Amycolatopsis sp. NBC_01480: one gene and its partner. The protein of the gene in region 1 binds, or shares a complex with, the protein of each later gene. Links are inferred from orthologs where the notes say so. Each region holds a gene or a part of one and is shown in the gene's direction. Other genes may lie near its edges.

Region 1 (15,153 bases):
ACGGCGTGACCGTTGTGCGGCAGTACCCCGAAGGTCGGCTCCTCGACCGGGTCCAGCCACCGGATCCAGGTCTGCTGCCGCCAGCCCCGCCACGCCACGAACGCGGTGAAGACCAGCGGGAAGGCGATCCACACCAGTTGCGGCACCGAGCTGCCGGTGCCGGCCGAGAGCCAGTACAGCGAGGTCTCCGACACCACGGTGCCGCACAGGGCATAACAGACCGCCGACGCCACCGTGCCGCGTTTTTCCCACCACCCGGCCAGCTGCATCAGGACAAACGCGATCGCGTAGCCACCGACGATGAACCAGGGGTCGAGCAGGTCGTCCATTCACCGGTCCAGGTCGAGGTTGCTGATGCGCCGATTATGCCGCTTACCTCCCTTCGTGCCGTGAGCCCCACCGCGCCACCTCGGCTGCTGATCCAGGTCAGCCGCCTGAGTTCCCGGGATTCGGTCACGAAACGGTCACGAACATAATGGGCAAACGGTCCGTCGCCGGGCGCCATTGTGACTACTCGTGACACCGCCGAACGGGCTATCGCAGGTCGCGAAATGCTGCCACCCGTTCGGCGTAACGAGGGGGCGCAAGTCGGTCCAGGTCGTGGGATATTCACCCCTTTGACGGACGTTCCAGCCGTTGATCACAAGATTGACAGTAAGTCCGATTCGCAAGACGATTTCGCGCATGCCCTCTCCTGTCGCCTTGGTGTGGCGCCGGCACGTCGACCTGCGCCAGCAGGCCAGCGCGCTGTGTAGGGACTTCTGAATCAATTCCCGTCGACTGGACGCGACTCTTTCCCTTGTGCGGTAACGCTTCAAGCGGGTGCTGAGCTTCTCGGCATTCGCGAGTTCGTCGCGTCCGCTCGGCATTTTCGCATTACTGAGAACAGGGAGACACAATGCGATTCAGCTCCTCCTCGGGTGCCCCGCCCCGATGGCGGAAAGCGCTGACGGGCACCCTCGCGCTGGCGCTCGCCGTCGCCGCGGTGACGTACACCGGCGCCACCACCAGCGCGTACGCCGACGTCCAGGTCCTCACCGATTCGAAGGCCGGCGCCGACGGCAAGCAGTACTGGGTGCAGAACCACCTGGTCACCAAGGACCTGGCCGCGCAGTCCCGCGCGGGCGGCACCCCGAAGAAGTGGCTGCTGGTGTGGGCCGGTGACGAGAACATCGCCGACACCGTGGTGAAGGACGTCAAGAACCTGCCCGGCTCGCTCGGCGGCGGCCTGAACAAGGTGAAGAACGCCTTGCCCGGCCCCGATTTCCTCGCCGTGATCGACGCGACGCAGGGCTCGGCGACGTACGGCAAGGTGGTGAACACCGCCACCGTCGGGCCGCTGGTCGAGAACGAGCCGCACCACATGCAGTACGTGTGGCACAAGGGCAACACGATCTACGCCGGCGCGCTGTTCGCCGCGGCGACGTACGCGTTCGACGTCAGCGCGCTGCCGCAGCTGAAGCTCAAGGGCGTCAGCCTGCCGACGCAGACGCTCGGCGGCTCGGTCCCGGACGCCTACTGGGTGCTCAAGGACGGCTCGGCGTACGGCACGTACATGGGCGGCCCGGTCGTCCCGGGGCCGTACACCTACCAGGACGGCTCCACGCAGATCGGCAACGGCTTCGCGGGCAGCCCCGGCGAGGTCGTGCACTTCGACCAGAACGCGCAGGTGCTGTCGCAGAACCCGGCGGCAACTCCGCAGGGGGACAACGCGAAGCTGTGCGACAACCTCCCGCAGCTGGGCAAGCCGTCCTGCGCGAACCCGCACGGCGTCCAGGCCCGCGAGGACCTGAACACGCTGGTCACCAGTGACTACGCCGAACCGCGCAACATCATCCTCGACCCGGTGAAGCAGCCGTCGCCGTACCTGCGGCGGCCGACCATCCGCACCTGGGACATCTCCGACCGCAACCACCCGAAGCTGAAGACCGTGTCGTACCTGCCGGACGGCCCGCGCGCCGACCCGGCCGACCCGCTGCACTCGGAAAGCCGGGCGGCGATGGAGACCACGGTGACGAACCTGCCCGGGCACAAGGGCGCGTTCGCCGAAACCATGCAGGGCGGGGCGGTGTTCTACACGCCGGACATCACGGCGAAGGAGCCGCACTGGATCGAGGTGTTCGACGACGGCGCCGCCAACAAGGCGATGTACGCGCAGAACGACTCGAACGGCGCCAGCTCCAACGGCGGCTGGATCCAGACGAGCCCGGACGACCGGTTCCTGTACCGCGCCATCGTCGGCCGCCAGAAGGGCACCCTCTCGGCGGACGACCCCGGCACCACCGGCGGCGTGTACGTGCTCGACATCCAGAAGCTGCTGGCCGCCGGCGACAACGTCGACGACATCAAGGGCCGCATCGACACCAAGGAGAAGGCGCAGCAGGGCGGCGGGGACGATCTGCCCACCGTCGTCGGCGCCGCGCCGATCAACCCGGGCACCGCGGCGGCCGGGCCGCACTGGGGCGCGTACGACAACTTCGCGCTCGGCAGCGACGGTTTCTACCACGAAACCACGCAGCCGCAGCACCTCGCGGTGTCGAACTACTTCGTCGCCCGGTCCGGTTTGGACGGTGACCACAAGGTCAACCTGCTGAACCTCTCGCCGGACGGCAAGGTCTCGGTGGACCAGAACTTCCGGGACGAGTTCACCGGCCAGGTCGGCATCAACTTCAACCGCAAGTCCTGGCCCCACGGGGACTTCGGCAACGCGAAGCCGCACTCGGAGCTGTTCGTGGTCGCGGACCAGAACGTGAAGTGACCCCTCGCCCGTGGCCGGCCGGCTGTAGCCGCCGGCCGGCCGCGGGTTCCTTTCCCGCCGCTGTCCCGGCTTTCGGGACACCGGTCCCGCTGGCTCCTCCGTTCCCCGGAAGGTCTCCATGGATCACCACGTCACGCCGGTGAGCACCGGTTCGTCCGGAGTGGACATCACCGCGCTGGTGCTGCGGCTGGTGCTGCTGCTGGCCACCGCGTTCCTTGCCGGCACCGGGATTCTCCGCCCGCTCGTGGGTGACCTGCCGCGGAAGCTGTGGCTGACCGTCAGCGGGCTGGGCCTGCTGTCCGCGGTGCTCGCGGCGGTTTCCGCGGCCACGGTCGAGGTGAACCTCGCCGCCCTGATCATCCACATCCTGCTCGCGCTGGCCGTGCCGGTGCTGCTGCGCTGGCCTTCCGCTGGCCGGTGGGCGTCGCTGGCGCTGGTGGTGCTCGTAGTCCTGGAGACCTCACTCGACGGCTCGGGCATCGACTTCGCCATCGACACCGTGTACGTCGCCGCCGCCGCGCTGTGGTTCGGCATCACGCTGCTTTCGGCCTGGGTGCCGGCGGAGCAGTGGCGCGCGACGCAGTTCCGCGTCGGCCCGCTGTCCGTGACGCTCGGCGGGCTGCTGACGTTCGCGGGCGTCGTGCAGCTGGTGCTGTCCGGCGTCGGGTTCGACCGGCGGCTGTACGAGTCGCTGTTCGGCATCGCGTTGCTTGTCGTGGTCGCGCTGCCGGCCATGGTCGCCGTGCTGTCCGGAATCCTGTTGTCCCGCAACGGTTCCACGCGTGTGTACCGGTATGGCGTGCTCGGCGTCGCGGCGGGTTTCGTCGCGTGGAGCGCGCTCGCGGCGGTGCCGCAGCCGCCGCCGTTGCCGATCCCCGGGGTGCCGCTGCTGGCCGACGCGACCGTCGGAGGCGGTTCGGTGCCCGTGCTGCTCAGCCCGCAACGGCCGGGGCGCAACCTCGTGCACTTCCCGCCCGGCGCCGGTGAAGGCCTTTCCGCCGGCGCCGAGGGCGGCCTGATCTCACCCGCCGTCGCGCGCGGCGGCGCCGAGGGCACCTGGGCCGACGTCGATCTCCCGCCCGGCCGCAGTTCCCTGGTGATCAAACGCGGCGACGCCACCACCACCGTCGAAGTGGACGCCGGCACCGCGCCGGGCCCGGTCATCGCCGACGCCGACGCGCCCGAATGCGCCTCGGCCGCGCTCGGCGGCTTGGTGGCCGAGAAGCACGACGTCCTCACAAGTTGCCCGTCCGACGCCCTTTCGCCCGAGGACAGCGGCGCGCTGGTGAAGCTGGTCGAGTTCCTGGCCGGCCGGAGGCCGTCGGCGATCACGTTGGTCGAGGATTCGTCGCCCCGCGGGGTGGCGGCCGCCCGGCTGGTGCGCGACACCGCCGCGCGCCTCGGCCTGCCCGTGCAAAAGGACGCCGGCGCGGACACCGCCCTGGTGGTCGTCTCGGGCTGGTCGGACGGCTACCTGGCGATGACGCGGGCCGCCGAATCGCAACGCCTCAAGCCGACGCACCAGTACGGCCTGTACCTCGCGCCGTGGCTCCTGAACGGCCCCATCGTGAACGCCGTGGCCAGTTCGTCGATGCCCCTGCGCTTCGACCCGCGCGACCAGCTGGCGGTGAGCTACGCAGTCACGGTCGGCAACACGTTCGGCGGCGAAAGCCCCACCATCGGCGGCTTCCGGTCTTGGCTGGGCCCGCAGTGGCAATCCGTGAACGGCGAAGTCCAGCTCTACGCCGCCGCGCAGGTGAACGCGATGCCCATGTACCCGGGCGAACAGCACGCCCCCGGCATGGAGGCGACCCGTGATTACGCGGGCCAATGGGTTCCGGACGGGACGATCGTGCCGGTCAGCGGACTCCTGCGATGAGACGCGGCCCGCTGGTTGGCAACCGCTCCGGTCATGTCCCGCGCGCTGCTCGGCGGATTCCACCGGCCAGGTCCGGTGTTGCTGGTCAGCCGACTTCACCCGCGAGGTCCCGATCTTCCGCCCCGGCGGGCGGATTCCGCTCAACCGGGCGGAGAAGTGCCCCACCGAAGTGGCGCCGTCGAAGTGTCCCCGAAGTGTCCCCGAAGTGTTCCGAGGAGAGGAATCCATGAAACGCACCATCGCCCGTGTCCTGCTGCCGCTCGCTGTGGCGGGCGCGTTCGCCGCTCTCGCCGGGGGAGTGGCCGACGCCGCTCCCGCCGCACCGGCACCGGATTCGCCCGCGTTGCCGAGCTTGCCGACCGCTGGCCTCCCGGCCCTGCCGACCGGTGACGGCACGGCGATCTGGGCCCTCCCGGGCGTCGACCTGGGCGGGCTGCTCGGCCCGACCGTCCAGGCGCCGACCGAGTTGCTCGCGCCGCTGTTCAACCTCATCACCCCGATTTCCTGAACCAGCGAAAGGAAAATCCCATGAAGAAGACCTTCACGCGGACCGTCGCGATCGTGGCGCTCGCGGGCGCCGGGGTGCTCGGTGCGTCCATGCCGGCGCTGGCCGCGACGTCGGACCAGCCGGGTGTTGTCGTGGTCGACGAGCCGGACACCAGTGGTCTGAACAACCTGTGGACGTTCGCTCCGCTGGGTGTTCCGGTGCTCGGCCTGCTCCAGTCGATCAACGGTGTGCCGGGCAAGCTCCTGCCGGCCCCCGCCGCCGGTTACTGAGCGGCGATCACCCGGTAACGGCGGCCGGTGGCTCCCGCGCGGGAGCCACCGGCCCCTCGGCGAGAGGAACGGGGACGTGGACAGACAGATCGTCGGCAGGCTCGCGATCGCCGGTATCGCGGTGGTGGCCGTCGCGGCCGTGGTGGTGATCCTCGGCTCGGGCGGCGGCGACCCGGCGCCGGCCACGGTGGCCGTGGTGGGGGAGCCGTCGAGGCCCGCGCCCCAACGCGGCCCGGACCAGACGGTGACCCGCACCCTCCCGCCGTCCACCTCGGTGGCCGCCGCCTCGAACGACTGGCCGGTCACCTACGAACTCACCGGCGCGGGCACCGCCACCGTGGTCTACGACGAGAACGGTCTGGGCCTGGTGCACCAGGAACTGTCCGTCCCGTTGCCGTGGCGCAAAGACCTGACGTGGCCGAACACGGGCGTCCCGCCGACCGTCCAGCTGATGGGCCAGGGCGCCGGTGCGGTGGAATGCCGGATCTCCATCCGGGGCGTGGTGGTCAAGACGGAGAAGTCGGCCCCCGGCGAGGTCGCCTCCTGCGCCGGCCGCCTCAGCTGATCCGACACCACCGAAGCTGGTTCAGGTCAGGTTCTTCGAGAACCAGTGCTCCGCGTACTTGTCGTTGTTGAAGGGCTCGACCTCGGTGTAACCGGTGCGGGCGTAGAGGGCTCGGGCCTCGACGAGGTCGTCCCGGGTGTCCAGGCGCATGACGGTCGCGCCGAGTGCCCGGGCAGCGTCCTCGGCGGCCGCGACCAGGAGGGCGCCGGCACCATTCCCGCGGTGGCCTGGGCGGACGTACATCCGCTTCAGGACGCCCAGGCCCGGCTGCTCCACTCGCGTGCCGACGCAGCCGGTCATCGTGGCGTCGGACATGCGCGCGATGAGGAAGGTGCCGGTGGGCGCCACCAGGTCGTCGATCGGGTCCTCCGTCAGCGCCATGTCCACCTCCGCCTCGGTGACCGGCCGGCCCCAGTACCGAGCGGCGATCTCGGCGATGTACTCCCGGATGATCAGCCGGGAGTCCGGATGGTCGATGGGGGTCTCGGTGATCGTCCAGCTATCGTTCACCGCTCCATCGTCACCAGGTTGTCCACCGAAATTCACGCCCGGGCCAGGCCACGCCCGGCCGCCCGGCGAGCCCACCAGCCTCCGCCGGAGCCAGCCGAGGCCCGCCAAGCATCGAGGCGTTCGTCACCTCGCTCCCCCGCTCGGGGGAGCACGCCGCCCTGCACCCGGCGAAGCGCCACCAAAGCCCCCGAACCGCGGACCGGCCCCCCGGCACCACTGCCGGACCCACCCGCGAGCTGCCCGAACCCTCCCTGTCACCACACCGCTCCCTCCCCTCGACGAAGACGCCTCCCGCGCCCTCTGCCCCCGATCCTGACCGCCCACCCCGACAGAAACGGCGCGAATGGTGCGTTACGGCCATGTGTGTCACCCGAACGTGGAATGGGTACCGTGCGAGCCGCAAGGGGAAACCGCCACACCAAAGGGGAGTGCGTCAATGGACGGCAACGGGACCGAAGAGAAGAAGGACCAGCCCAAGGGGAGCCACGCCGCGCCGGAGGGGGCCGGGGTCCACCCGCTGATCGACCTCTCGCGCGACCCGCACCCGGGCAAGCCCGACCACGCCAAGCCGGACGAGGAATAGGCGCTCGTCCCGCCATGTTCTGACCTATGGGACGGTTCGGTCGTGCCCCCACGTGGGCCCCAGCTGGGGTTACGATGGGCGGTCGCCGTCCCTTCGGACCCCCCGCCCGGACCTGCCGGGAAGTGGCCGGGTATCTTTGGAGACCGTGCCCGGCAGGCGTCGGGCCGCTCCGCGTGCCGTATGGCATGAGCGGGGTGCTCGCGCACCCGGTTCACCGGCCTGGTTCACGTGGGGTTCCGACGGAAATCCCTCCGGGAAGTTACCGGTCGAAAGACCGTGACGCGGGCCGACACGCCCGACCGCGGGGGCCGGTGAAGACACGAAGAAGCAAGATCACGACAGGAAGCTGGTCCATTGCCCACGATCCAGCAGCTGGTCCGCAAGGGCCGCCAGGACAAGGCTGCCAAGCAGAAGACCGCGGCCCTCAAGGGGAGCCCGCAGCGTCGTGGCGTGTGCACCCGCGTGTACACCACGACCCCCAAGAAGCCGAACTCGGCGCTGCGCAAGGTCGCGCGTGTGAAGCTGACCAGCGGCATCGAGGTCACGGCTTACATTCCCGGTGAGGGCCACAACCTCCAGGAGCACTCGATGGTGCTCGTGCGCGGTGGCCGAGTGAAGGACCTGCCGGGTGTCCGCTACAAGATCATCCGCGGCTCTCTCGACACCCAGGGTGTGAAGAACCGTAAGCAGGCGCGCAGCCGTTACGGCGCGAAGAAGGAGAAGAGCTAATGCCCCGCAAGGGTCCGGCCCCGAAGCGGCCGCTGATCTCCGACCCCGTCTACGCCTCCCCGCTGGTCACCCAGCTGGTGAACAAGGTGCTGAAGGACGGCAAGCGTTCGCTGGCCGAGCGCATCGTGTACGGCGCCCTCGAAGGCGCCCGCGAGAAGTCCGGCACCGACCCGGTCGTCACGCTGAAGCGCGCCCTGGACAACGTGAAGCCCACCATCGAGGTGAAGAGCCGACGCGTCGGTGGCGCCACGTACCAGGTGCCGATCGAGGTCAAGCCGAACCGCTCCACGACCCTCGCGCTGCGCTGGCTGGTCTCCTTCTCGCAGGCCCGTCGCGAGAAGACGATGATCGAGCGCCTGCAGAACGAGCTGCTCGACGCGAGCAACGGCCTCGGGGCCAGCGTCAAGCGCCGTGAAGACACGCACAAGATGGCCGAGTCCAACAAGGCCTTCGCGCACTACCGCTGGTGATTTCCGCCCGGCTGCCGATCCAAGCCATGCCGGGCCCCACGCTTGAGACAGGGGAACATTCTCGTGGCACGTGACGTGCTGACAGACCTGAACAAGGTCCGCAACATCGGGATCATGGCGCACATCGACGCCGGTAAGACCACCACCACCGAGCGGATCCTGTTCTACACCGGGGTCAACTACAAGATCGGTGAAGTCCACGACGGCGCCGCCACCATGGACTGGATGGAGGAGGAGCAGAAGCGGGGCATCACCATCACCTCGGCTGCCACCACCACCTTCTGGGACGACAACCAGATCAACATCATCGACACCCCGGGCCACGTCGACTTCACCGTCGAGGTGGAGCGCAACCTCCGGGTGCTCGACGGCGCGGTCGCGGTCTTCGACGGCAAGGAAGGCGTCGAGCCGCAGTCCGAGCAGGTCTGGCGGCAGGCGGACAAGTACGACGTCCCGCGCATCTGCTTCGTCAACAAGATGGACAAGCTCGGCGCGGACTTCTACTACACCGTGAAGACCATCGTCGACCGCCTCGGCGTCCGGCCGCTGGTCATCCAGCTGCCGATCGGTGCCGAGAACGACTTCGAGGGCGTTGTCGACCTGGTCCGCATGAAGGCGCTGACCTGGCGCGGCGAGGTCAAGAAGGGCGAGGACTACTCGGTCGAGGACATCCCGGCCGAGCTCGCCGAGCTGGCCGCGGAGTACCGCGAGAAGCTCGTCGAGACCGCCGCCGAGGCCGACGACACGCTGATGGAGAAGTTCCTCGAGGGCGAGGAGCTGACGGAGGCCGAGATCAAGTCCGGCATCCGCAAGCTCACCATTGCCCGTCAGGTCTTCCCGGTGCTGGCCGGCTCCGCGTTCAAGAACAAGGGCGTGCAGCCCATGCTCGACGCGGTCGTCGACTACCTGCCGTCGCCGCTGGACATGCCGCCGGTCGAGGGCTTCCTCGCCGACGGCGAGACCCCGGTCACCCGCAAGCCCTCGGTGGACGAGCCGTTCGCCGCGCTCGCCTTCAAGATCGCGGCGCACCCGTTCTTCGGCAAGCTGACCTACATCCGGGTGTACTCGGGCAAGGTCGCGGCCGGCGCGCAGGTCGTCAACGCGACGAAGGAGCGCAAGGAGCGCATCGGGAAGATCTTCCAGATGCACTCCAACAAGGAGAACCCGGTCGAAGAGGCCCAGGTGGGCCACATCTACGCGGTCATCGGCCTGAAGGACACCACCACCGGTGACACCCTGGCCGACGCGCAGAACCCGGTCGTGCTGGAGTCGATGACGTTCCCCGAGCCGGTCATCCGGGTCGCGATCGAGCCGAAGACGAAGGCCGACCAGGAGAAGCTCTCCCTGGCGATCCAGAAGCTGGCCGAAGAGGACCCCACGTTCCAGGTGAAGCTGGACGAGGAGACCGGTCAGACGATCATCGCCGGCATGGGCGAGCTGCACCTCGAGGTGCTCGTCAACCGGATGAAGTCCGACTACAAGGTCGAGGCGAACATCGGTAAGCCGCAGGTGGCCTACCGCGAGACCATCCGCAAGACGGTGGACAAGCTCGACTACGTCCACAAGAAGCAGACCGGTGGCTCCGGCCAGTTCGCGAAGGTCATCGTGAAGCTGGAGCCGCTCGAGCGCACCGACGGTGCTCTCTACGAGTTCGACAACAAGGTCACCGGTGGCCGCGTGCCGCGGGAGTACATCCCGTCGGTCGACGCGGGCGCGCAGGACGCCATGCAGTACGGCATCCTGGCCGGCTACCCGCTCGTCGGGTTGAAGTTCACCTTGTTGGATGGTGCGTACCACGAGGTCGACTCTTCGGAAATGGCCTTCAAGGTCGCCGGTTCGATGGCGATGAAGGAAGCCGCGAGGAAGGCCAGCCCGGTCATCCTCGAGCCGATGATGGCCGTCGAGGTCACGACGCCCGAGGACTACATGGGCGACGTGATCGGCGACCTCAACTCCCGCCGTGGCCAGATCCAGGCCATGGAGGAGCGCGCCGGTACCCGTGTCGTCAAGGCACTGGTCCCGCTGTCGGAGATGTTCGGTTACGTGGGCGACCTGCGGTCTCGCACCCAGGGTCGTGCGAACTACTCCATGGTGTTCGACTCCTACGCCGAGGTTCCCGCGAACGTCGCGAAGGAAATCATCGCGAAGGCGACGGGGGAGTAGTCCCCGTTCGCTCGCGGGCATAAGGGACACTCCTGAACGTCCGCAGCACAGACGAGAAATATCGTGGGCCGGCAGCCACGCCGGCCCACGAGCACAAAAGCGAAATCAGTCCAGGAGGACATTCCAGTGGCGAAGGCGAAGTTCGAGCGGAGCAAGCCGCACGTCAACATCGGGACCATCGGTCACGTTGACCACGGTAAGACGACTCTGACCGCGGCGATCACCAAGGTTCTGCACGACAAGTACCCGGAGCTCAACGAGTCGCGTGCGTTCGACCAGATCGACAACGCGCCCGAAGAGCGCCAGCGCGGTATTACGATCAACATCTCGCACGTCGAGTACCAGACCGAGAAGCGTCACTACGCGCACGTGGACGCTCCCGGCCACGCGGACTACATCAAGAACATGATCACCGGTGCCGCTCAGATGGACGGCGCGATCCTCGTGGTCGCGGCGACCGACGGCCCGATGCCGCAGACCCGTGAGCACGTGCTGCTCGCCCGCCAGGTCGGCGTGCCCTACATCGTGGTCGCGCTGAACAAGGCCGACATGGTCGACGACGAGGAGATCCTCGAGCTCGTCGAGCTGGAGGTCCGCGAGCTGCTGTCCTCGCAGGAGTTCCCGGGCGACGACGCGCCGGTCGTGCGCGTGTCCGGCCTCAAGGCCCTCGAGGGCGACGAGAAGTGGGCCGAGGCCGTTCTCGAGCTCATGACCGCCGTCGACGACAACGTGCCGGACCCGGTGCGTGAGCTCGAGAAGCCGTTCCTGATGCCGATCGAGGACGTCTTCACGATCACCGGCCGCGGCACCGTGGTGACCGGCCGTGTCGAGCGTGGCGTGGTCAACGTCAACGAAGAGGTCGAGATCGTCGGCATCAAGGAGAAGTCGCAGAAGACGACTGTCACCGGTGTCGAGATGTTCCGCAAGCTGCTCGACTCGGGCCAGGCGGGCGACAACGTCGGCCTCCTGCTGCGCGGCATCAAGCGCGAGGACGTCGAGCGTGGCCAGGTCGTCGTGAAGCCGGGCACCACCACCCCGCACACGAGCTTCGAGGGCCGGGTCTACATCCTGTCGAAGGACGAGGGCGGCCGTCACACCCCGTTCTTCAACAACTACCGCCCGCAGTTCTACTTCCGCACCACGGACGTGACCGGCGTCGTGACCCTCCCCGAGGGCACGGAGATGGTCATGCCGGGCGACAACACCGACATCTCGGTGGAGCTGATCCAGCCGGTCGCCATGGACGAGAACCTGCGGTTCGCCATCCGTGAGGGTGGCCGGACCGTCGGCGCGGGCCAGGTCACCAAGATCAACAAGTGATTTAGGCGCCCCGCCCGGGGGTGCTGGAACGCGCGTCGCGGCTGCCAAGGCGGACACGACGCGCGCCACCGCCCAAGTCTTAGCGCAGGTCATGCGCGCAGGCTCGCGGGACGCCAGTACACCCCCGGGTTCGGGGCGTCAAATCACGTGTGCGACACTAATCAGGTTGCTCGTCCCGGGGCGGCCGAATCCCAGAGTTGTGCGAATGACTCAACGGGTTCCGGCCGCCCCTGTACGAGTGGCCACGGTCCGTCCAGCTCTTCCTTCGGGGTGCGGCTAGCGGGCAAAGGCCAGAGGCCGGTACGCCGGCCCGCGGCCACCTCACGTTGAGGAAGACCAGGCAGGACGATCCCACGGGATCCGTCTGTGCGTCGGGCGCGACACGCCCGACCGCGTGGACCGGGGACAGGGCCGTTGAACTGCTGAAACCGGGGCTCAGGCCCGGGTTGACCAGACAAGCGGCACGAGACGACGAAGGAACGAGCAGCCACCATGGCGGGACAGAAGATCCGCATCCGGCTCAAGGCCTACGACCACGAGGCGATCGACACCTCGGCGCGCAAGATCGTGGAGACGGTCACGCGCACCGGCGCCCGTGTTGTCGGGCCGGTGCCGCTGCCCACCGAGAAGAACGTTTACTGCGTCATCCGCTCGCCGCACAAGTACAAGGACTCGCGCGAGCACTTCGAGATGCGCACGCACAAGCGTCTGATCGACATCCTCGACCCGACGCCGAAGACGGTCGACGCGCTCATGCGCATCGACCTGCCGGCGAGCGTCGACGTCAACATCCAGTAAGCGTTGGGCGAGCGGCGGAGATAGAGAAACTCATGTCTGACAGGCAGATGAAGGGCATCCTGGGCACCAAGCTCGGCATGACCCAGGTCTTCGACGAGCAGAACCGGATCGTTCCGGTCACCGTCGTGAAGGCCGGCCCGAACGTGGTGACCCAGGTTCGGACCCATGACAAGGACGGCTACGGGGCCGTGCAGCTGGCGTTCGGCGCGGTCGACCCGCGCCGGGTGAACAAGCCGCGCACCGGCCACTTCGACAAGGCGGGCGTGACCCCCCGACGGTTCCTCGCGGAGCTGCGTACCACCGACGCTGAGACCTACGAGGTCGGCCAGGAGATCACCGCCGAGGTGTTCGCCGCCGGCGTCGAGGTCGACGTCACCGGTACCAGCAAGGGCAAGGGCTACGCGGGTGTCATGAAGCGCCACGGCTTCAAGGGCCAGGGCGCGAGCCACGGTGCCCAGGCCGTGCACCGCAAGCCGGGCTCCATCGGTGGCTGTGCCACCCCCGGCCGCGTCTTCAAGGGCCTGCGCATGGCGGGCCGGATGGGCAACGACCGGGTCACCACGCAGAACCTGACCGTGCACGCCGTGCGTGCCGAGGACGGCCTGCTGCTGATCAAGGGCGCGGTGCCCGGTCCCAAGGGCGGCCTGCTGTTCGTTCGCAGCGCCGCGAAGGGTGGTATCACCGAATGACGAACGTCGAGCTGAAGACCCCGGCCGGTAAAGCCGACGGCACCGTGGAGCTCCCCGAGGAGATCTTCGATGTGCAGGCCAACGTCGCGCTGATGCACCAGGTGGTGGTGGCCCAGCTGGCCGCCGCGCGCCAGGGCACGCACGACACGAAGACCCGTGGTGAGGTCTCCGGTGGCGGCAAGAAGCCGTACCGGCAGAAGGGCACCGGTCGCGCCCGTCAGGGTTCGACCCGCGCGCCGCAGTTCAACGGCGGTGGCGTCGTCCACGGCCCCACGCCGCGCGACTACTCGCAGCGCACCCCGAAGAAGATGAAGGCCGCCGCCCTCCGCGGTGCCCTCTCGGACCGGGCGCGCGCCGGGCAGCTGCACGTGGTGACCGAGCTGGTCGGTGGCGAGAAGCCCTCGACCAAGGCCGCCAAGAACGCCATCGCCGCGGTGACGCAGGCGAAGCGCGTTCTCGTGGTGCTGCACCGCGACGACGAGCTCAGCTGGGTTTCCCTGCGGAACCTGGAGCAGGTCCACCTGATCTGGGCGGACCAGCTCAACACCTACGACGTGCTGGTCAACGACGACGTCGTGTTCACCAAGGCCGCGTACGACGCGTTCGTCGCCGGCCCCGTCCGGGGCAAGGGCGCGAAGGCGACCGCACGGTCGAGCGAGGTTTCGGAAGGGAGTGACGAGCAGTGAGTTCGGTCGCCATTGCCGACCCCCGCGACATCTTGCTCGCGCCGGTCATCTCCGAGAAGTCCTACGGGCTGCTCGAGGACCACAAGTACACGTTCATCGTCCGTCCGGACGCCAACAAGACCCAGATCAAGATCGCGGTCGAGAAGGTGTTCGGCGTCAAGGTGGTCAGCGTCAACACGGCCAACCGTCAGGGCAAGCGGAAGCGGACTCGCGCAGGCTTCGGCAAGCGCAAGGACACCAAGCGCGCCATCGTGACTCTTTCGCCTGAGAGCAAGGCGATCGAGATCTTCGGCGGACCCACCGCGTAAAGGACTGAGCTGACATGGGCATCCGCAAGTACAAGCCGACGACCCCGGGTCGTCGCGGTTCCAGCGTCTCGGACTTCGCCGAGATCACCCGGTCCACGCCGGAGAAGTCGCTGCTGCGTCCGCTGAGCGGCTCGGGCGGCCGTAACTCGTCCGGCAAGATCACCACCCGGCACAAGGGTGGCGGCCACAAGCGCGCTTACCGCGTCATCGACTTCCGTCGCAATGACAAGGACGGCGTGCCGGCCAAGGTCGCGCACATCGAGTACGACCCCAACCGCACCGCGCGCATCGCGCTCCTGCACTACGCCGACGGCGAGAAGCGCTACATCATCGCGCCGGAGAAGCTGAAGCAGGGCGACACCGTCGAGAACGGCCCGCGCGCCGACATCAAGCCGGGCAACAACCTGCCGCTGCGCAACATCCCGGTCGGCACCGTGGTGCACGCGATCGAGCTCCGCCCCGGTGGCGGCGCGAAGATGGCGCGCTCCGCCGGCGCCAAGGTGCAGCTGGTGGCCAAGGACGGGCCTTACGCCCAGCTCCGGCTGCCGTCGGGCGAGATCCGCAACGTCGACGTGCGCAACCGCGCCACGATCGGCGAGGTGGGCAACGCCGACCACGCCAACATCAACTGGGGCAAGGCCGGGCGTAACCGCTGGCGCGGCAAGCGCCCCACCGTCCGTGGTGTCGTGATGAACCCGGTCGACCACCCGCACGGTGGCGGTGAGGGCAAGACCTCCGGTGGTCGCCACCCGGTCAACCCGAACGGCAAGCCCGAGGGTCGCACCCGTCGCCGCAAGGCGAGTGACTCGATGATCGTCCGCCGCCGGCGTACCGGCAAGAACAAGCGCTGAGCAGGGAGGTAGAAGAACATGCCACGCAGCCTTAAGAAGGGCCCCTTCGTGGACGACCACCTGCTCA
Region 2 (15,124 bases), 3.5 Mb from region 1 along the record:
GGCGTCCGCAGCTCGTGGCTCGCGTCGGCGACGAACTGGCGGGCGCGCATCTCGCTGGCGTGCCGCGCCTCCAGCGCGGCGGAGATGTGGCCCAGCATGAGGTTCAGCGCGGAGCCGACCTGGCCGACCTCGGTGCGCGGGTCGGTGTCGCCGTCGGGGACCCGCACCGACAGGTCGACGTAACCCCGGTCCAGCGGCAGCTCGGAGACGCGCGCGGCGGTCGTCGCGACGCGTTCGAGCGGCCGCAGCGTGCGCCGGACCGCGAAAGCCCCGATGATCGCCGCCCCGGTGACCCCCACCGCGGCGACGCCGAACAGGATCAGCCCGACCGTCAGCAGCGTCAGGTGCACGGGATCGAGGGGGACCCCCGTGACGACCACCCCGCCCGGGATGGCCGACGCGGTGACGCGGTAGTCGCCGAGCTGGTCGAGGGTGCGGTTGTAGGCCTTGCCGTCGACCGGCACTGTCTGCAGGGCGTCCAGCTGCGCGGCGGTGAGCGTGACCTGCTGCCCGTGCTGCGAGAGCGACCCGCCGTCGACGAGGTGGTCGCCGACCAGGTGCGCGTTGACCGTCCCGGCGCCCTGCCCGGGCGCGTCGAGGGGGTTGTGCCCGCCCAGCGGCCCGCCGTGCATGGCGAAGTCCTTGGCCCGGTCGGCGGCGGCGTAGAGCTGCCCGTCGGTCTGGCTGGTGAGGAAGGCGCTCAGCGCGAACTCGCTGACCACCCCGATCACCAGGCACACCAGCGACAGCAGCAACACGATCGACAACGTCAGCTTCATGCGCAGCGAAAGCCGCCCGAACCGGGTGGGCCGGCCGGGTGCTCCCTTCGCGCGCTGTGCCATGACAAGAGCGTGCGGGCCCAGAGTGTGGGAGCGATGTGTGCTGCCTGTGAGTCGGCTGTGCGAGGGATCGCGGGAATGTCACGAGTGCGCCGGAAAGCCGGTCACAGCACCGTCTGACGGCGGCCACAGTGCGCACACAGCGTCGCCGCCCACGGTGGGTTTCAGATCCCTTTTGCACTCAGCTTTCACACCCACGGAGTGAAGTCATGACCACACCTCGCAGCGGCCAGCCGGCCGTCCCGCCCCGGCCGTCCGGTCCGGCGGTTCCGCCCCATGGCGGGCCCGCGGCCTGGCCCAACTCGGGGCCCGCCGGTTCCGCGCCACTGAACGGCTACGGCGCCGGGATGAGCGGCCGGCCTGGTCCGGCTTACGGGCCGCCTTCGGCGCCCGGCCAACCCAATCCGGCTTACGGCCAGGCTGCAGCGCCGGGTCAGCCCGTCTCGGCTTATGGCACGCCCGCGGCCCCGGGTCAACCGGTTGGCGCATCGGCCGCTGCTTCGGCGCCCGGCCAGGCAGTTCCGCCTGCCGCCTCGGGTCCGGCCGGGTCTTCGGGCGGCGCTGTGCCGCCGGGTTCCGGACCGTCCACGCCGGACACTTGGGGCGGCGACACACCCCCGGCACCCGGTGGCACGCCCTGGACCGGCCGTCGCAAGTGGGTCGCGGGCGGGGTCGCCGCGCTGGTCGTCGTGGGTGGTGGCGCGGGGATCTGGGCGGCGAGTTCGTCTTCGTCGAGCACGACCGCCTCGGGTGCCACCGGCCCTGGCTCGGGCCAGCTGGGCGGCCGGGGCGCGCCCGGTGGCGCGGCGACGTTGAGCGCCGCCCTGCACGGCGAATTCGTCACCACCGGCACCAGCGGCAACTACGTCACCGAGTTCCTGCAGAAGGGCAAAGTCACCGCCCTGAGCGCCACTTCACTGACCGCCCAGAGCGCCGACGGCTTCACGAAGGTCTACACAATCGACTCCAGCACCGCGACCGGAGTCACCAACGGTGAAGAGGTCACCATCGTCGCCACCACCTCGGGCACCACCGCCACCGCGACCTCGATCACGGAGACCAGCACCACCACCGGAGGCCCGGGTGGCACGCCGCCGGGCGGCACCGGATCGGGGAACTGAGCCCTCGTTGAGACGCAAGTGGACTGTCTGTATAGGACAGTCGCGCGTCAGGACAACCGTTGAGCGATCGACAAAGCCTGCGTGGCGTACGAGCGGCCGAACAGGACCGTGTGCACCAACAGCGGAAACAGCTGGTGCAGTTCGATTCGCTCACGCCAGCCGGGGGACAGCGGCGCGGTTTCGGCGTAGGCGCCGAGGATCCGGTCCAGCCCCGGGCAGCCGAACAGGTCCAGCATCGCCAGGTCGGTTTCGCGGTGCCCACCGTGGGCTGCCGGGTCGATGAGGTACGCGCCGTCCCGCGTCCACAGGACGTTGCCGTTCCACAGATCGCCGTGGAGGCGGGACGGCGGTTCCGGCGGGCCGGACAGCGCCGGGAGCCGATCGCAGACCCGGTCGAACGCCCCGGCCTCCTCGGCGCTCAGCGTCCCCCGGTCCCGGGCGAGGCGGACGTACGGCCGGACGCGGTGCTCGGCGTACCACTCCGGCCAGTCCGGGCCCGGCGTGTTTTCCATCGGCGCCAGGCCGATCCACGCGGCGGCCGGGGCGTCCGGGGGAGGAGAGCCGAACGCGGGCGCACCGGCGGCATGCAGTGCGGCGAGGTCACGGCCCAGCCGCGCCGCCGTGTCCATCGTGCCGCGGCCAGACTGCCCCCGACCGATCCGTCCGCCGCCCCCTAGCCCCGCCGCCCGTTCGTCGATCCGGTCGAGAACCAGCCACTGCTCGTCATACCCGTGCACCACCGGGATCGGCACCACAGCGGGCTCAGCCAGCCAGCGAAGCCCCGCGCCCTCCGCGGCCGTGGCACCGGGCGCGTGCCCCCGCTTGACCACCACCACATCCCCACCGTCCAGGACGGCTTCGGTCAGCGCACCGGACATCCGTCTCGTAGCGGTGACCGTGCGGCCGGTGAGCCGGGAGACAGCCGCGGCGGCATCCACGACCGGCACCGTACCGGCCCAAGCGGCTCAGCGGTCGTAGTCGACGGCCAGTTCGGCGGTGGTCGGCCGGGCGCGGCAGGTCAGGATCCGGTTCTCTGCCACGTCGGCCTCGGTCGGGGCGTAGCGGACGTCCATGTCGACGCGGCCGCGCGCCAGCCTCGCCACACAGCTGCCGCACGCGCCGCCGGTGCAGGAGTACGGCACGTCGAGGCCGGCGCGCAGCGAAGCGTCCAGCACGGTCTCGCCCGGCTTCGTGACCACCTCACTGGTCAGGTTCCCCACGTTCACCGACAGCTTGGCCGGCGCCCCCTGCGGCCGTCGCGCGGGCGCTCCCGCGAACAGCTCGAAGTGGACGTCCTCGTCCGGCACGTAGTTCTCCGCCAGCGTCTGCTTCACCAGGTCCAGCAGACCGCGCGGGCCGCACAGGAACCAGCGGTCGACTTTCGCCGGGTGGAGCCGGTTCTGCAGCAGCGCGCGCAGCCGGGTGCCGTCGAGGCGGCCGCTGAGGTACCGCTCGTGCGAGATCGCCAGCGCCTCGCCGACGGTGTCGAAATGCCGGGCCGGGCGGTGCGCGTGCAGGTCCGGGTCACGCTCGTCGGTGCGGTAGTGGATGACGTGCAGCCGTCCGGCCCACTGCCGCGCCAGCGCGCCGATCTCGTCGGCGAACATCGTGGTGGCTCCGGAAGTGTTGACGAACAACAGGGTCGCGCGGCTGTGCGGCTCGTCGCGCAAAGCCGTCGCGAGGATCGACAGCACCGGCGTGATGCCGCTGCCCGCCGCGAGCGCGACGTAATGCGCGGCCCGGCCGGGCACGGGCGTCAGCGTGAACCCGCCCGAAGGCGGCAGCACGTCCAGCTGGTCGCCGGCCCGCAGCTGCGAGTTGGCGTACGAGGAAAACGCCCCGCCGTCGCGCCGCCGCACCGCGATGCGCAGCAGGCCGCTCCCTTCGGCGGAGCAGATCGAGTACGTGCGCCGCACCGGCATTCCACCGATCAGGGCGCGCACCGCCACGTGCTGGCCGGCCCGGTGCCGGAACGTCTCGCGCAGCTGGTCCGGCACGGCGAAGGTGATCACCACGGCGTCCTCGCCGGTGGGCTCGACGTGGTCCACCAGCAGCCGGTGGAACCGTCGCGGGCCGGGCTCCGGCGCGGCCGGGGGCGCGGGCGGCTCGGCGAAGCTCTTCGTCAGCCGGCGCCACGCGCGGTGTTCCGTCGTGGTCAGCTCACGGCCCCACGGGCCGGCCGGCGCGGCGCGCGTGCGCAGATAACGGTGGAACGGGACGACCGGGCGGAGCTGGTGCAGCAGGTAGTAATTCCGGTGCAGCAGCACCGGTTTCATCAGCCACCTGAGCCCCGCCCGCACCCGCCCGGGTGGCTGCTCGGCCGACGCCTGGTGGTGCGGCAGCCAGCCGAACCACCACATCATCAACCCGAGCCCCAGCCGTTGCGGGATCAGGTAGAGCACCAGCAGCTCCCAGCCGTACCCGGCGGCGACCAGGACCGTCGCCAGCGCGGCGAACGCGGCCAGCGCCACCAGTCCCTCGGTGCGCTCGCCCGACGGCCGGCCGCGAAGGTGCTGGGGGAGGTGGCGCGCGAAGCGGAAGTCGATCGTCAACCAGCGGAACGGCAGCTGCCACCACCGCCCTTGCGTCACCCACGGGTCCGGGCGCGCGCTCGTGGCGTGGTGGTGGCTGCTCAGGTGCAGCGAGCGGAACAGCGGGAACGAGCCGTAGGCCGCGACGAACAGGGTCGACAGCCGGCCGAGGACCTCGTTCAGCCAGGTCAGCCGGCCGGCCGTGTGGTGCGCCGACTCGTGCGCGACGGTGAACATGACGAACGTGGCGAGCACGTCCAGCGGAATGGTCAGCCAGGGCGAGGCCAGGCCCGCCAGCAGCAGCCAGGCGGCGGTGGCCCACAGGGCGAGCCCGCAGAGGAACAACGCGAGTGCGGGGAGTGACACCGGAGGCAGCGAGATCCGCGGGCCGGGGACCGTGGCCGGGCTCCGTTCCCCCGCTCCGGGCGGGCGGCTGTCGACGACGGGCATCCGCGGCTCCTCGCCTTGAGCGCTCCTGGTCGAGCGGTGACACACTAGACAACCGGACGGCATTTGTACATCGGGTTTCGCGCACGTCCCGCGAGGAATTCGCGCCGGCGTCAAGGCGACAGCGGCGCAAGTACTGTGCAAAGCGGCGCCCGTGCGCGCCGGTGCAGGCGCTCTGCCGCTGCTCGGCGAGGTTGTCCGATGGCCCCCGGCCCGGTCCGCCCGCACCCCTGGCCTAGACTCGGTCGTCCCGGTCTGCAGGTGACCGGGGCCAATCCGCGGATTGTCCAACCCCATCGTTTACCGCTCGAGGAGAAGACCTTGAAGAGCACCGTCGAGCAGCTCAGCCCGACGCGAGTCAAGATCAATGTCGAGGTGCCGTTCGACGAGCTCAAGCCGAACTTCGACCGCGCCTACCGCAAGATCGCCCAGCAGGTGCGCATCCCGGGCTTCCGGCCCGGCAAGGCGCCCGCTCGCGTCCTGGAAAGCCGGATCGGCCGTGCGCCGGTGCTCGACGAGGTCGTCAACGAGGCCATCCCGGCCAAGTACATCGAGGCCGTCCGCGCCGGGGAGGTCCGCACGCTGGGCCAGCCCGAGTTCGAGGTGACCAAGATCGAGGACCGCGAGGTGCTCGAGTTCACCGCCGAGGTGGACGTGCGGCCGGAGATCGAGCTGCCGGACCTCGAAGGTCTTGAGATCAGCGTCGACGACGTCGAGACCACCGACGCGGAGGTCGCCGAGCAGCTGGACGAGCTGCGCGCCCGCTTCGGCACCCTCACCGGCGTCGAGCGCCCGGCCGAGAACGGCGACTTCGTCTCCGTCGACCTGTCGGCGACCGTCGACGGCGAGACCGTGGAGGAGGCCTCCACCACCGGCCTGTCCTACGAGATCGGCTCCGGCCAGCTCGTGGACGGCATCGACGACGCGATCATCGGCGCCAGCGCCGGCGACACCAAGACGTTCACCACCCAGCTCGTCGCCGGCGACCACGCCGGCAAGGACGCCGAGGTGACCGTGACCGTCCAGTCGGTCAAGCAGCGGGAGCTGCCCGAAGCCGACGACGAGTTCGCCCAGCTGGCCAGCGAGTTCGACACGATCGACGAGCTGAAGGCCGACCTGAGCGAGCGCCTCGCCCGGGTCAAGAAGATGCAGCAGGGCGTACAGGCTCGCGACCAGGTCCTGGACATCCTCCTGGAGCGCACCGAGGTGCCGATCCCGGAGAAGGTGCTCGAGGGCGAGATCGAGAACCGCAAGCACGACGCAGTGCACCCGTTCGACCACGACGAAGAGCAGTTCGCGAAGGCGCTCGAGGCCGAGGGCCGCACGCTGGACGAGTTCAACGCCGAGGTCCAGGAGGAGTCGGAGAAGGCCGTCCGCACGCAGCTGCTGCTGGACACCATCGCCGACAAGGAGCAGACGTCGGTCAACGACGCCGAGCTCACCGAGCGGATCATGTACCAGGCCCAGCGCTTCGGCGTCAGCCCGGACGAGTACGTGCAGCGCGCCCAGCAGTCGGGCCAGCTGACCGCGATCTACGCCGACGTGCGCCGCGGCAAGGCGCTCGCCTCGGTGGTCCGCGGCACCACGGTCAAGAACGCCTCGGGCGAGGAGGTCGACCTCTCGGAGCTGTTCGGCGCCGGTGACGAGGCCGACACCCCCGCGGTGGTCGAAGGCGGCGTCGAAAGCGGTACCGAGGAGACGCAGGTCACCGAGGAAGCGGCCAAGACCCCGGCGGAGTGAAGCTGTAAGCGAACTTGGGCGGTGTGAGGCATTCTGCACCGCCCAAGTTCGTTAGGGTCGGTTGTTAGTCAAGCATCTGAAGACGACAGCGGCGCCTGGTACGACACGGGCCGCCGCCGGCGAAAAGGCAGGCAGACGTGAAGCAGCACATGCCCGAGGGGCGGACCGGCACCGCGGGGCTGACCCTCACCGACTCGGTGTTCGAGCGATTGCTCCAGGAGCGCATCGTCGTCCTCGGCTCCGAGGTCAACGACGAGATCGCCAACCGGATCACCGCGCAGCTGTTGCTGCTCGACGCGGACGACGCCGAGTCCGACATCCGGTTCTACATCAACTCCCCGGGCGGCTCGGTCACCGCCGGGTTCGCCATCTACGACACCATGCAGCTGATCAAGCCGGACGTGGCGACCTACGCCATGGGCATGGCGGCCTCGATGGGGCAGTTCCTGCTCTCCTCGGGCACGCCGGGCAAGCGGTACGCGCTCCCGCACGCCAGGATCCTGATGCACCAGCCGTCGGCGGGCGTCGGCGGCACGGCCTCGGACATCGCGATCCAGGCCGATCTGTTCAACAAGTGGAAGCAGGAGCTGGCCAAGATCACGGCCGAGCAGACCGGGCAGACCACCGAGCAGATCATCGCGGACGGCGACCGCGACCGCTGGTTCACCGCGCAGGAGGCGAAGGACTACGGCTTCGTCGACCACGTGCTGAGCCGCGGCGACGGCAACGGCCTCAACCCGACCAACTGAGCGCGAAGCACACAGGAGACCTCTCATGAGCAATTTCCGGCTCCCGGGTGACTTCCGGGCTCCGCAGACCCCGCAATCGCGGTACATCCTGCCCTCCTACGTCGAGCGCACCAGCTACGGCGTGAAGGAGTCCAACCCGTACAACAAGCTGTACGAGGAGCGGACGATCTTCCTCGGGGTGCAGGTGGACGACGCGTCGGCCAACGACGTGATGGCCCAGCTGCTGCACCTCGAGCACGAGGACCCGGACCGCGACATCAGCATCTACATCAACTCCCCGGGCGGGTCGTTCACCTCGCTGATGGCGATCTACGACACCATGCAGTACATCCGCCCGGACATCTCCACCGTGTGCCTCGGCCAGGCGGCCTCGGCCGCCGCGGTGCTGCTGGCGGCGGGCACCCCGGGCAAGCGCATGGCGCTGCCCAACGCCCGCGTGCTGATCCACCAGCCGGCCACCGAGGGCACCTACGGGCAGGTCTCGGACCTGGAGATCCAGGCCAACGAGATCCAGCGGGTGCGGCGCCAGATGGAGGTCATCCTGGCCAAGCACACGAACAAGGAGCCGGACCAGATCAAGGCCGACATCGAGCGGGACAAGATCCTCACCGCCGAGGAGGCCAAGGCCTACGGCCTGATCGACGAGGTGCTTCCGTACCGGAAGGCTTCGGCGCTCTGATTCACCGGGACCGGTGCGTGTCGGAGTGACGACACGTACCGGTTTCCTGGTCTAGTGTCGAGCCCTACTTGCCCGGTAGGGGCCGCGGGTGTTCCCGCTCGCGGCTTCGGACGGGTACCGTCAGTGGCAATGCGTGAGGCCCCGGTGCGATCGGGCAGCGGCCGGGGCGGCGAGCGAAGTGTCAGGTGCGTGTTTCGCGCACCGGAGGGGACGAGGTCAACGGCCATGGCACGGATCGGTGACGGCGGCGACCTGCTGAAATGTTCTTTCTGCGGGAAGAGCCAAAAGCAGGTGAAGAAGCTCATTGCCGGCCCCGGGGTCTACATCTGCGATGAGTGCATCGACCTCTGCAACGAGATCATCGAAGAGGAGCTGGCCGAAGCCGGCGACGTGAAGCTCGACGAGCTGCCGAAGCCCGCCGACATCCACGAGTTCCTCGAGCAGTACATCATCGGCCAGGACGACGCGAAGAAGACACTGGCCGTCGCGGTCTACAACCACTACAAGCGCATCCAGGCCGACGACAAGGCCGGGCCCAAGGACTCCAAGGACGAGCCGGTCGAGCTGGCGAAGTCCAACATCCTGATGCTCGGCCCCACCGGCTGCGGCAAGACCTACCTCGCGCAGACGCTGGCGAAGCTGCTGAACGTGCCGTTCGCCATCGCGGACGCCACGGCGCTGACCGAGGCCGGGTATGTCGGCGAGGACGTCGAGAACATCCTCCTGAAGCTGATCCAGGCGGCCGACTACGACGTCAAGCGCGCCGAGACGGGCATCATCTACATCGACGAGGTCGACAAGATCGCCCGCAAGTCGGAGAACCCGTCGATCACGCGTGACGTCTCCGGCGAGGGTGTGCAGCAGGCGCTGCTGAAGATTCTCGAGGGGACCACGGCGTCGGTGCCGCCGCAGGGCGGGCGCAAGCACCCGCACCAGGAGTTCATCCAGATCGACACGACGAACGTGCTGTTCATCGTGGCCGGCGCCTTCGCCGGGCTGGAGAAGATCATCAACGAGCGCGTGGGCAAGCGCGGCCTCGGCTTCGGCGCGGAGATCCGCACCAAGGCCGAGATCGAGGGCAGTGACGTCTTCTCCGAGACGATGCCCGAGGACCTGATCAAGTTCGGCCTCATCCCGGAGTTCATCGGCCGCCTCCCGGTGGTCGCCACGGTGAACCACCTGGACAAGGAGTCGCTGGTCTCGATCCTCACCCAGCCCCGCAACGCGCTGGTGAAGCAGTACATGAAGCTCTTCGAGATGGACAACGTCGAGCTGGAGTTCACCAAGACCGCGCTGGAGGCGATCGCCGACCAGGCGGTGCTGCGGGGCACCGGTGCCCGTGGCCTGCGCGCGATCATGGAAGAGGTCCTCCAGCCGGTGATGTACGACATCCCGAGCCGCGACGACGTGGCGAAGGTCGTGATCACCGAGCAGACGGTCCGGGAGAACGTGAATCCCACGATCGTGGCGCGGCAGCCCTCCCGCCGCGCGCGCAGCGAGCGTGGCGAGAAGTCGGCCTGATCGCAGTTCCGCGGCCGCCCGGATTCAGCACTCGGGCGGCCGCGGAATACTGTGTTGTGAGAGTCCGCTGACGAGGTGTTCGCGGCAGGCGCGATAATGGAGTGGATGACAACCGTGCCGCTGACCGCAGCCCCCGGGGACCACACGACCGTCGAATCGGCCGAACCGGTGGTTCCCCTCGAGACCGACGAGCCCTCGGGCCCTTCCGTCGGCATTGTCGAGCTGAGCGAGCGGGTCGTGGCCTCGGTGCTGACCCGCTGCCCGTGGCTCTACCGCGCTTCCACCATCATGCTGGCGGTCTTCGCGGCGGTCTGCCTGGTCGCGGTCGGGACCCGGCTTTCGGCGCTGCCGCTCATCCCGATCCCGCTGTTCGCCGGCGCCTGGTACTTCCTGCGCCTGCTGCGCGCCGCGGAAACCCGCCCGCTGCAGCTGCGCTGGGCCACCCTCTTCGTGGTCGCGACGATGGTCGGCTTCTGGCTGATCTCGGTCGTCGGCCGCTGGGTCTCTTCCTGACCGAGGGCCCTGCCGCTCAGGCGGTGCGGGGCAGGTGCTTGCCGACGAAGCTCACCAGGCTCGGCACCACCGAGTGGAAAAACGCGTCGGTGTGCTTGCCCTTCGCGGTGTAGCCGATGGCCGGGTGGGTGGCGGCGATGTACCGGCGCACCCCGGTGATGAACGAGTCCTCGGTGCCGCACCACACAGCCGTCGGGACGCCCTGCAGCGCGTTGAGGTGGCGGAGCGGGTCCAGCGCCGTCCAGTCGGTCATGCCGGTGAAGATGTGGCGCTTCGCCATTTCCGGCCACGACGTGATGAGCGCGGGGGAGATGGCCGCGATGGCCTCGGGCGGCTGGCGGCGTTCGAGGCGGCGGCGGCCGTACAGCATGGCGCCGAAACCGCCCATGGAGACGCCCGAGCAGGCGAACGGCAGGCCGTCCGGGCCGGCGAAGCCGCGGGCGCGCAGCCACTGCGGGACCTCCTCCAGCAGCATCGCCATCGGGTCGTCGCCGGGGTGGACCTGGTGCCAGTAGTTGTCGCCGCCGTCGACGGCGACGTAGCCGTACGCGGGCGCGGCCTTGCGGGCGACGTCACTCGCCAGCTGCTTCAGCAGGCCGCTCGGTGCGGCGTTGCGCGCGGTGCCGTGCAGGCCGTGCAGCATCAGTGACATCGGCAGGCCGTGCGGCGGCTTCTTGCTCGGCAGCAGGAACACCAGGTCGACGTCACGCCCGCGCGCGGCCGAGTGCACCCGCTCCACCCGCATGCTGCCGAGCTGGGTGACGGGAGTGGACGACGCGACGCCCAGCACCCGTTGCAGCGCCTGACTGAACGGCACGGCTCCGGTGGCCGTCCCCACGGCCAGCCCGGCCACGCCGAGTCCCGAGGCACCCGCGATCAGCGCCGAGCGGCGGCTCATCCACCGCCGGTTCGCCGCGGGTTCGTCCGTTTCGCGCACCTGATCTCCGTCCCCCACACCCATTAGGACGCGGCTCGGCGCTCAGGCGTTGCCTTCGTCGGTCTCCATGCTGCTGCGCGTTTCCGCCCGGTGCCAGCCGGCCAGGCCGGCCTCGCCGGATCGGCGGGCCGCTTCGGCAGTGTCCCCGAGCCCGATCGCCAGGGTCACCCCCAGTGGCACCAAGATGTCCTCGACATCCTGCCGGCGCTGCCCGAAGTGCCCGGAAGTCTCCAGCGTGACGTACCCGTGCACCGCGCTCCAGAGCTGCGCCGCGGCCGGGAACGGCTCCCCGTGGAAGCGGCCGGCCTCGATCGCCCGCTCGGTGGCCCGCAGCAGGTAGCCGAACGCCGTGCTTCCCTCGTTCGAGTCGCCCGAGGCGACGACCTCGGCCAGGCTCAGGCCCTTCGCCCGGCCGAAGGTGACCGCGAACAGCTCCGGGTGCGCCCGCGCTGTGTGCCGGTATGCCAGCGACAGTGCGAGGAGGTCGGCCACCGGGTCTTCCGTCGGCGTGACCGCGGCCAGATCGGCGCTCAGCCGCCGGAATCCCTCCGCCGCCACGGCGTCCAGCAACGCCGCCATTCCGCCGAAATGCGTATAAACGGCCATTGTGGACGTTCCTGCCTCGGCCGCGATCTTGCGCGCCTGGAGCGCCTCGGGGCCGCTGTCGGCGAGCAGGCGCACCGCGGCTTCGACGAGCCGTTCCTTCACATCGCTGCCGCGAGGCTTCTCGGTCATGCTTGCCAGTATCGCATAACCCTGTTATACCTGAGTTCCATAACAGGGTTATGGCTTGGGAGGGCACGATGGTCAACCAGTTCCTCGAAGACAACTACGCCCCGGTCGGCCACGAGCACACGAGCACGCGGCTCGAGGTGACCGGGCACATCCCCGAGTACCTGGACGGCCGTTATCTGCGCAACGGCCCCAATCCACCTCCCGGCACCGACCCGGAGAGCTACCACTGGTTCCTCGGCGACGGCATGGTCCACGGCGTCCGGCTGCGCGACGGCCGCGCCGAGTGGTACCGCAACCGCTGGATCCGCACCCCGCACCTCGCCGGGCTGCTCGGGGAGCCCGACGCCGGCCCGAGCACCGGCCCCGGCGCCAATACCAACGTGATCGGGCACGCCGGCCGCACGCTCGCGCTGGTGGAGGGCGGGCTGCCGCAGTGGGAGCTGACCGAGGAACTCGACACGGTCGGCCCGTGCGATTTCGACGGCACCCTGACCGGCGGCTACACCGCCCACCCGAAACGGGATCCGCGCACCGGTGAGCTGCACGCCGTCTCGTACCGCTTCGGGCTCGGGAACCAGGTGCAGTACAGCGTGATCGGCACCGACGGCCGGGCCCGCCGGGTCGTCGACATCGAGGTGGCCGGGGCGCCGATGATGCACGACTTCTCCCTCACCGAGCGGTATGTGGTGTTCTACGACCTGCCGGTCACCTTCGACCCGGACCAGGCGCCGGTGGCGGTGGGCGCCCCGGATCCGTTGCGCGCCATGGCCGGGCGCGGGGTCAGCTCACTGCCGTACCGCTGGAACCCGCGTTACCCGGCGCGGGTCGGGGTGATGCCGCGCGAGGGGGGCAACGGCGACGTCCGCTGGTTCGACGTGGGGCCGTGTTACGTCTTCCACCCGCTCAACGCCTACGACGAGGGTGATCGGGTGGTGCTCGACGTGGTCCGGCACCCGAAGATGTTCGACCGGGAGCTGCGCGGCCCCGAGCGGGGCACGCCGACGCTGGACCGGTGGACCGTCGAGCTGTCCGCCGGGAAGGTGCTGGAGGAACGCCTCGACGAGCACGGCCAGGAATTCCCGCGGGTCGACGAGCGGCTGGTCGGGCTGCCGCACCGGTACGGGTACGCGGTGGCGACCGACAATGGGTCCAGCGGCTCCGGTGAACTGTACAAACACGACCTGGCCAAGGGATCCTCGTCGGCGCGCTCGTTCGGCGCGGGCCGCCGGCCGGGCGAGTTCGTGTTCATCCCGTCCCATGTGGACGCTGCCGAGGACGAGGGCGTGCTGATGGGCTTCGTGTTCGACGCCGCCACCCACCGCAGTGAGCTTTCGCTGCTGGACGCGGCGACGCTGGAGACCGTGGCGACGGTGCACCTGCCGGACCGGGTGCCGCACGGGTTCCACGGGAACTGGGTCCCGTCTAGTTAGGATTGTCCACTGTGTGCAGTTCGACGCGCAGCAGCATGGCCTCGCGGACGATCCCGCCGGGCGGCGCGGTGGTGCCGCCGTCCGTGGTCACGTACATGACCCGGCCGGGGTCCCGGCTCCAGGCGGCGCTGGACGGCCCGGCCAGCAGCTCGTCGAACGGGTCGCCGGCGAGGTGGCGGACCTCGCTGCCGTGCCGCGGGGCCAGCGGCACCCGGTCGAGCGTGTTGGCGCGATGCCTGGTGACATAAGCGAATCCGGCTTCCTCATCGAGGCAGAAGTCGTCGGCGTTGTCGATCGCGGCGACGAATTCGGGGCTCCCGGCCGGATCGAGCGTCGCCGGGTCGACCGGGACGCGCATGAACACCTGCTGCGCGGTCGAGGTGTAGTAGAGGTATCCGGTCCGCGCGCTGTAACGAACCCCGTTGACGCCCGGTTGCCGCGGCGGCGCGACCTCGCCGTCCGGGTCGTCCGCCATGGTGTCGTGGGCCAGCCAGACCCGGGCGGTCGCGTGCCGCGCGCCCTCGTCCAGGTCGACCCGCCAGATCAGCCCGGCGAAGCAGTCGGCGACGGCGAGCACCCGGGGGCCGAGCAGGCAGCTCCCGTTGAGCGCGCGGACGCGGTCGTCGAAAGTGAGGATGATTTCCGGGGCGACCGGCTCGCCGGGCGTCCAGCCGTTGAGGTCGATCCGCACCAGGTGTGATTCGTGGGTGGTGTAGCCCGCGGTCACGCTGACCAGGAAGACGTCGGGCTCGGCCTCGACGACGCCGGTGACCGGGAAGTCGAAGCGGTGCACCAGAACCGGGGTCGCCGGCGCGGTGCCCGGCACGAGCCAGAGCTCCTGCTGGATGACCGTGGTGACGAGCACGGACCCGTCGGCGCGGACCGCGAGGTTCTCCAGGAAGTAGCCCTTCGGGAAGTGCGCGACCGGGGTGATGGTGACCGCCGGGACGGGGGTGATCGGCATGGTGATCCTCCTTGGGCGATAAAAGAGGACGGACGTCCGCTTTCTTTTACGGTAGGCTCGGCCGCGCCGGGTTGTCAAACCGGCCGGGGAGGACGGGCCCATGCCGCGGGTGAGCCAGCAGTACAAGGACGACCAGCGCGCCGAGATCCTGGCGGCGGCGCGGAGCTGCTTTGTCCGCAACGGTTTCCACCGCACGTCCATGCAGGACGTGTTCACCGAGGCCGGCAAGTCCGCGGGCGCGGTCTACCGGTACTTCCCGAAGAAGGAGGACCTGATCGTCGGCGTCGCGGCCCAGAATCTGGACGACGTCGCGGAGGTCCTGACCACTGCGCTGGCCCGCGGCGACGGCGATCGCGGCGTCGGTCAGGTGATGGCGGAGCTGCTGACCGCGGTCGTCGAACGGCACCGCGACCGGCAGCTGGCCGCGATGGCGTTGATGGTCTGGTCCGAAGCCCTGCGCAATCCCGAGCTGGCCGAGCGGCTGGAAGCGGCGACCGTCGCCATGGGCGCGGACGTGGCCGCGCTCGTCCGCGCGCGGCAGCGGGACGGCACCTGGGCCGGGGCGCCCGCGGACGCGCTCGCCCAGGTGATCCTGTCGATCCTGCCCGGGTTCCTGTTCAACCTGGCGCTGCTCGGACCGCGTGGGGTGGCCGGTTTTCCGGACGCCGTCAGGACTTTGTGGCCGGACTGACGGCCTAGGTCAGCACCCGGTGGTCGCCGGTGTAGAGGTTCAGGCTGTCGCCGCGCAGGAAGCCGATCAGCGTCATGCCGTTCTCCTCCGCCAGCTCCACGGCCAGCGAGGACGGCGCGGACACCGCGGCCAGCAATCCGATGCCGGCCATCGCGGCCTTCTGCACCAGCTCGAAGGAGGTGCGGCCGGAGACCAGCAATCCGTGGCCGGGCGCGGGAATCCGGCCG

Evidence for each region.
Region 2: the proteins of rpsG (region 1) and tig are in contact, whole or in part, in a crystal structure (PDB 3GTY), measured with the Thermotoga maritima proteins. The link is inferred for Amycolatopsis sp. NBC_01480 from one-to-one orthologs. Residues at the interface, in WP_004081843.1 of Thermotoga maritima: Lys34, Lys52, Lys55, Glu59, Arg62, Gln63, Glu66, Asn67, Lys69, Val71, Arg95, Ala109, Lys110, Lys111, Gly112, Arg113, Pro114, Glu117, Glu121, Ile124, Ala125, Tyr127, Asn128, Asn129, Thr130, Gly131, Lys135, Asp139, Arg142, Met143; in WP_004081061.1 of Thermotoga maritima: Glu122, Val124, Val129, Leu130, Tyr133, Glu188, Gly259, Ile262, Tyr263, Glu266, Ser270, Glu273, Gln274, Glu277, Arg308, Gln311, Ile312, Ser315, Tyr316, Glu325, Arg329, Arg336, Leu363, Phe366, Trp367, Arg373, Leu377, Arg381, Leu384, Glu387.

The regions. Positions count from the first base shown.
Region 1 is NZ_CP109442.1:3,966,849-3,982,001, forward strand. Bases 6,584-9,535 are described here. They hold rpsG (30S ribosomal protein S7), read left to right. Parts: upstream 6,584-7,800; coding sequence 7,801-8,271; downstream 8,272-9,535. Other genes in these bases: OG371_RS19065 (hypothetical protein), read left to right, coding at 6,926-7,072; rpsL (30S ribosomal protein S12), read left to right, coding at 7,427-7,801; fusA (elongation factor G), read left to right, coding at 8,335-9,535. In the rest of the region: OG371_RS19030 (hypothetical protein), read right to left, coding at 1-329; OG371_RS19035 (hypothetical protein), read left to right, coding at 899-2,758; OG371_RS19040 (hypothetical protein), read left to right, coding at 2,877-4,637; OG371_RS19045 (hypothetical protein), read left to right, coding at 4,864-5,145; OG371_RS19050 (hypothetical protein), read left to right, coding at 5,166-5,414; OG371_RS19055 (hypothetical protein), read left to right, coding at 5,491-5,979; OG371_RS19060 (GNAT family N-acetyltransferase), read right to left, coding at 6,001-6,489; more of fusA, read left to right, coding at 9,536-10,434; tuf (elongation factor Tu), read left to right, coding at 10,561-11,754; rpsJ (30S ribosomal protein S10), read left to right, coding at 12,247-12,552; rplC (50S ribosomal protein L3), read left to right, coding at 12,585-13,241; rplD (50S ribosomal protein L4), read left to right, coding at 13,238-13,927; rplW (50S ribosomal protein L23), read left to right, coding at 13,924-14,235; rplB (50S ribosomal protein L2), read left to right, coding at 14,250-15,086; rpsS (30S ribosomal protein S19), read left to right, coding at 15,105-15,153.
Region 2 is NZ_CP109442.1:419,112-434,235, reverse strand. What follows is about bases 4,546-7,468. They hold tig (trigger factor), read left to right. Parts: upstream 4,546-5,259; coding sequence 5,260-6,678; downstream 6,679-7,468. Other genes in these bases: OG371_RS02135 (ATP-dependent Clp protease proteolytic subunit), read left to right, coding at 7,453-7,468; OG371_RS02140 (ClpP family protease), read left to right, coding at 6,816-7,427; OG371_RS02150 (fatty acid desaturase), read right to left, coding at 4,546-4,941. Outside these bases: OG371_RS02165 (sensor histidine kinase), read right to left, coding at 1-842; OG371_RS02160 (hypothetical protein), read left to right, coding at 1,403-1,960; OG371_RS02155 (fructosamine kinase family protein), read right to left, coding at 2,008-2,838; more of OG371_RS02150, read right to left, coding at 2,926-4,545; more of OG371_RS02135, read left to right, coding at 7,469-8,106; ATP-dependent Clp protease ATP-binding subunit ClpX, read left to right, coding at 8,332-9,627; OG371_RS02125 (hypothetical protein), read left to right, coding at 9,733-10,140; OG371_RS02120 (alpha/beta hydrolase), read right to left, coding at 10,157-11,101; OG371_RS02115 (TetR/AcrR family transcriptional regulator), read right to left, coding at 11,120-11,812; OG371_RS02110 (carotenoid oxygenase family protein), read left to right, coding at 11,881-13,242; OG371_RS02105 (hypothetical protein), read right to left, coding at 13,235-14,206; OG371_RS02100 (TetR/AcrR family transcriptional regulator), read left to right, coding at 14,307-14,897; formate dehydrogenase accessory sulfurtransferase FdhD, read right to left, coding at 14,902-15,124. UniProt on the Bacillus subtilis protein: Involved in protein export. Acts as a chaperone by maintaining the newly synthesized protein in an open conformation. Functions as a peptidyl-prolyl cis-trans isomerase.